Linked DNA regions of Halioglobus japonicus. The protein of the gene in region 1 interacts with the protein of each later gene in a pairwise test. Links are inferred from orthologs where the notes say so. Each region holds a gene or a part of one and is shown in the gene's direction. Other genes may lie near its edges.

Region 1 (2,907 bases):
TTATCGAGGGGCAATTTCGCCGTGTCGATGACGATATGAGGCCATAAGGTATTGAAAATAAGGGTATAAATTTACTTTCAGGCCTTTCTGTCCAGCCCCTTGACCCCGCCGTAACTCGCACTAGAATTAGCACTCTCTTAAAAAGAGTGCTAACCGCCCCTTGAAATGCTCCGGGGCGGCCCCATGAACCTAGCAGCGCCCCGCTGAGGGCTCTCATAACATTGTCACTAGGAGAAACAGACAAATGAGTATCCGTCCCCTGTACGACCGCGTGGTCGTTCGTCGCAACGCAGAGGAAGAAACCAGTGCAGGTGGCATTCTGCTGCCCGGTTCCGCCAAGGAAAAGCCCAATCAGGGCGAGATCGTTGCAGTTGGTGAAGGCAAGGTCCTGGATAACGGCGAAGTACGCCCCTGGCCGTAAAAATTGGCGATACCGTGGTCTTCGGCCAGTACGCCGGCAGCAACACCATCGAAATCGACGGTGAAGAACTGATCATCATGGGTGAGAGCGAGATCTTCGCTGTGGTCGAATAAGACCCGCCCGAATAGAACACGACCAGATTAAGTTTTAAGGAATTTAGACGATGTCAGCAAAAGACGTATTTTTTGGCGACGACGCTCGCTCTCGCATGCTCAACGGCGTGAACACACTCGCCAACGCCGTTAAGGCAACTCTCGGCCCCAAGGGTCGCAACGTAATCCTCGACAAAGCCTTTGGCGCTCCTACCGTCACTAAAGACGGTGTATCTGTTGCCAAGGAAATCGAACTGGAAGACAAGTTCGAAAACATGGGCGCGCAGATGGTGAAGGAAGTTGCTTCCCAGGCTTCTGACGTGGCTGGTGACGGTACTACTACTGCCACAGTACTGGCTCAGTCCATCGTCAACGAAGGCTTGAAGTCTGTTGCCGCTGGTATGAACCCGATGGACCTCAAGCGCGGTATCGACAAGGCTGTTGCGGCTGCCGTTGAGAAGATCCTGGAAGCTTCCATTGCCTGTGAAGATTCCAAGGCGATTGCCCAGGTAGGCACTATCTCTGCTAACTCCGACGCCCAGGTAGGTGACATCATCGCCGAAGCCATGGACAAGGTTGGCAAAGAAGGCGTTATCACTGTTGAAGAAGGTTCCGGCCTCGAAAACGAGCTGGACGTGGTTGAAGGTATGCAGTTTGACCGAGGTTACCTGTCTCCCTACTTCATCAACAACCAGGACAGCATGAGCGTCGAATCCGAAGCGCCCTTCATCCTGCTGGTAGACAAGAAGATCTCCAACATCCGCGAACTGCTGCCCCTGCTGGAGCAGGTTGCCAAGGCTTCCAAGCCGCTGGTCATCATCGCCGAAGATGTTGAAGGCGAAGCCCTGGCCACCCTGGTTGTGAACAACATGCGCGGCATTGTTAAAGTTGCTGCCTGTAAGGCACCTGGATTCGGTGACCGTCGTAAGGCCATGCTGCAGGATATCGCTATCCTGACCGGCGGTACTGTGATCTCTGAAGAAGTGGGCCTGGACCTCGAGTCCGCCACTCTGGAACACCTGGGCACCGCCAAGCGCGTAACCATGGACAAAGACAACAGCACTATCATCGACGGTGCTGGTGAAGCTGCTGCTATCCAGGCGCGTGTGGGCGAGATCCGCACCCAGATCGAAAACACTTCTTCCGACTACGATCGTGAGAAGCTGCAGGAGCGCGTTGCCAAGCTGGCTGGCGGTGTTGCAGTCATCAAGGTTGGCGCCGCCACCGAGATCGAAATGAAAGAGAAGAAAGCCCGCGTTGAAGACGCCCTGCACGCGACCCGCGCTGCGGTGGAAGAGGGTGTTGTTGCCGGCGGTGGTGTTGCCCTGGTGCGCGCTGTTGCGGCTATCAAAGGTCTGGAAGGCGACAATGAAGACCAGAACCACGGCATTGCAGCTGCGCTGCGCGCCATGGAAGGTCCTCTGCGCCAGATCGTCGGCAACGCTGGTGACGAAGCCTCTGTGGTACTGGACAAGGTCAGCAATGGCGAAGGCAACTTCGGCTACAACGCTGGCACTGGCGAGTACGGCGACATGATCGAGATGGGTATTCTCGACCCCGCTAAGGTAACCCGCACTGCGCTGCAGGCCGCTGGTTCCGTGGCTGGTCTGATGATCACCACCGAGGTAATGGTTGCCGATGCACCTCAGGATGCGGCTGCGGCGGCACCTGCCATGCCAGACATGGGCGGCATGGGCGGCATGGGCGGCATGATGTAAGCCCAGCCTCTCAGGCAAACCCAAAAAGCCCGGCCCAGTGCCGGGCTTTTTCGTTTTTTGGGGGGGACATTTTTTGGGGACAGACCACAATTGTTTGGGGATCGACCGCGCTGTAGGGGACAGACCACATTTATTTGGGGAGAGAACAAGGTACGACCCGGGGAGTGCGGTCGGTCCCCTAATAAATGTGGTCTGTCCCCGAATGCTGGCCCGGTTTTGGTGGCCTTTGCCGCCGGTTTGCACTACGGTATACGCCCTCAGAACAGAACAATCCCTCCAGAGGTATCCATGTCACAAATCGTCACCTTCACCGAAGAAGAAAAGTACTGCCTGATCCAGATGGATGACGGCAAGGCCAATGCCATTTCATTTGTGATGCTCGAGCAGCTTGGTGCTGCGTTCGATCAGGCTGAAGCCGCGGGCAAGGTCGTTGTCCTTGCGGGGCGCGCTGGCAAGTTTTCGGCGGGCTTCGATCTCTCCGTTATGGGGCAGGGTGGCGATGCGATGATGGATCTCGTTACCCGTGGTGGCGATCTGGCCCGGCGTATGCTGACCTTCCCAACCCCGGTAGTGCTGGCCGTTACCGGCCATGCCCTGGCCATGGGTGCGATTATGCTGATGTCGGCCGATTACCGTATTGGAGCCTCAGGGCCCTTTAAGCTGGGTCTGAATGAGG
Region 2 (2,971 bases), 1.5 Mb from region 1 along the record:
TGTACTTATTCAGCGCCTGCAGGAGAGCGCCGGCCTGACCTTCGAGCGGGTGGCAGACGTACCCTGATCTCTTGCCACTAGACCAGACTCTGTCGACCTCAATTGGGGGCGTTGTCTGGTCAGTGGCCAATACCTGGACGTATCTTCAGCAACTGTCTAATTATTGCGCCAGCGCAGGGAGAGGATCATGCCCGAGGGCCCGGAAATACGGCGCGCGGCCGACGCTATAGGCGACGTGCTTGTCGGCGAAGTGGTCGACACCGTGCGATTCGGCCTGCCACGCCTGCGGAAATACGCGCGCCAGCTACGCGGCCAAAAGGTGGTGGATGTAGAGACCCGGGGCAAGGCGATGCTCACACATTTCGATCACGGCTACAGCATTTATTCGCACAACCAGCTGTATGGCGTATGGCAGGTGGTCGAGGGCAAGAAACTCCCCAACACCACTCGTTCAATGCGCCTCCTGCTGCAGACTGCCGACCACAGCGCAATTCTCTACAGTGCATCTGATATCAGTGTTTGGCCAACGGAAGAGCTGTCCGAACATCCGTTTCTGCAAAAACTGGGACCCGATATTATGGACCGCCGTCTCACCTGGCGGGCCGTGGCGGCGCGGCTGGAGGATGCCAGATTCGCTGGTAAGTCGCTGTCAGTTCTCTACCTGGACCAGGTCTTTCTGGCGGGAAATGGCAATTACCTGCGCTCCGAAATTCTGTTCGATGCCGGCCTGGACCCGAAGCGCACCGCGGCAGACCTGACCCGCGGTGAACGCGGCAGGCTGGCCAGGAGCACCTTGGATATTAGCCGACGCAGCTACGACACCGGTGGAATCACACTGGCGCCGCAGCTGTCGAACTCGCTGCAGCGCCAGGGATTGACGCGTGAGTGGAGACGGTTTTACGTGTTCGGGCGCGCTGATTATCCCTGCTATCGCTGTGGCAGCGAGATTCGCCGCGAGGAAGTGGGCAGTCGGCGCCTCTACACCTGTCCCGGCTGTCAGCCGAGGGATGCTGGATGACGCTGGCGCAGTCGGCATGCAAGCCGCAGTACTCGCTGGGAGATGAATACGTGGAAGCGCCCCCGCGATGTCCCGGCGTATATCGATTTCTCGATGGTGAGGGCCAGGTGCTCTACGTGGGTAAGAGCATTGATATGCGCAGTCGCATTCGCTCCCACTACGCCAGCTCCAGCCAGACTGAGCGGCAGAAGCGAATGTTGCATGGCACCCGGCGCATCGACTTTCGCCCCACGGCCGGTGAGGCCGGGGCGTTGCTACTTGAGAATGCGGCCATTAAACGTGAAATACCCCTCTACAATCGGCGCCAGCGCTCCGTCCGCAGGCTCTGGTCGATCGTGCTAACTGCCAATGCCGCGGGGTTCCTGCAGCCTGAGCTTGAGAGCTTCAGTCTGGAAGGCCTGGACGTTCGTGCAGCCTACGGTTCGTACAGGAGCCGCTATCACGCCCGCCAGGCCATGGATAAGCTCGCCAGGTCAGAGCAGCTCTGTCCCGGAGTGCTTGGGCTCGAGCGCGGCAAGGGGCCGTGTTTCCAGCGCCAGATTGGACGCTGCCAGGGCGCCTGTGTGGGGGGCGAAGCGCCTGATGCTCACAACGCGCGGCTCCAGAGCGCTCTGGCATCCCGGCGCCTCAGTGCATGGCCAATCACGACCCCGGTGCTGCTGCGCGAGTTGGCCGAAAAACCGGATATGCACCAGCCTGCGCAGGAATACCATTTGCTGCACAACTGGATGTATCTCGGCACCTATGCGTCACCCGAAGCGGCGAGGGCAGTCGACGGAGCGGGAGGCACGATGTTCGACCGTGATACCCATCGTATTCTGCGGGCGACGCTTGGCCGGGGCGAATGTGACCTGCTGGATCTTGAGTCAATGAAAGCGGTGGATTGGCCAACAGGCGAGCTGATTCCATGAGTATTTCCGTGGTCTGGTTCAAGCGCGATTTGCGGTTGCGCGACCACGCGCCACTGACGAATGCGATTGCTGCAGGCCGGCCGGTCTTCCTGATGTATTGCTTTGAGCCCGAACTTGTCAATGACCCCCGCTACTCATCGCGGCACTGGCGGTTTGTCGGCGAGTCCCTGCGCGACATCAATGCGTCGTTACGATGTTTCGGTGCGCGAGTTCACGTGTTCAGCGCTAATCCTCTGTCGGTGTTTCGATTGCTGCACGAGCAATTTGGCGTGGCCGCCGTATACAGCCACGAAGAGACGGGCCTTGAGATAACCTTTCAACGAGACAAGGCCGTTGCCACTTACCTCAAAGCAGTAGGTGCTACATGGCAGGAAACGGCAACCAACGGTATCCAGCGGGGGCGCCGCGACCGGCGAGGCTGGAACAGGCGTTGGCGCGAACTGATGAACTCGCCCCAGATACAGCCGAACCTTGAACACTTGCAGCCCCAGCCCTGGCGTCGTGACGGGCCCTTGGTGGCACTCTTGCTACGCAGCCCCCCCGCGAGTTGGGTGACGGAAGATGCTGAGTTCCAGCCAGGCGGTCCCGATGCCGCAGATGCCTGCATGCAGTCTTTTTTCAGTGACCGTGGGCGCGACTATGAAGGCAATGTGTCCAGTCCAACAGCGAGCCGGGAACATTGTTCAAGGCTCTCTCCCTATCTTGCATGGGGCAATCTATCCATACGACAGGTTTACCAGAGCCTGGAAGCCAATCGACAGCGCTACGGATGGGACCGATCGATGGCGGCCTTCGAATCGCGCTTGCATTGGCATTGCCATTTCATTCAAAAGTTCGAGATGGAATGCCGTATGGAGTACGAAGACGTTAACCGGGGTTACCGGGATATGCTCCGGCCGCCCGATGCTGAGTTGCAAGCTGCGTGGCGTGAGGGGCGCACCGGCTTCCCCATAGTGGATGCCAACATGCGCTGCCTGCAGGCAACCGGCCACACCAACTTTCGCATGCGAGCCATGTTGGTCAGTTTTTTCTGCCATCACCT

The links.
Region 2: the proteins of groL (region 1) and BST95_RS01665 interact in binary tests that used the Escherichia coli proteins (3 or more experiments, as listed by UniProt). The link is inferred for Halioglobus japonicus from one-to-one orthologs.

The regions. Positions count from the first base shown.
Region 1 is NZ_CP019450.1:1,838,553-1,841,459, forward strand. It holds groL (chaperonin GroEL), read left to right. Parts: upstream 1-584; coding sequence 585-2,231; downstream 2,232-2,907. Other genes in the region: BST95_RS08665 (FxsA family protein), read left to right, coding at 1-47; BST95_RS08680 (crotonase/enoyl-CoA hydratase family protein), read left to right, coding at 2,520-2,907.
Region 2 is NZ_CP019450.1:353,111-356,081, reverse strand. It holds BST95_RS01665 (GIY-YIG nuclease family protein), read left to right. Parts: upstream 1-1,014; coding sequence 1,015-1,929; downstream 1,930-2,971. Other genes in the region: BST95_RS01660 (FAD-binding domain-containing protein), read left to right, coding at 1,926-2,971; nei (endonuclease VIII), read left to right, coding at 188-1,018; BST95_RS01675 (saccharopine dehydrogenase family protein), read left to right, coding at 1-67. UniProt on the Escherichia coli protein: Incises the DNA at the 3' side of a lesion during nucleotide excision repair. Incises the DNA farther away from the lesion than UvrC. Not able to incise the 5' site of a lesion. In vitro, the incision activity of Cho is UvrA and UvrB dependent.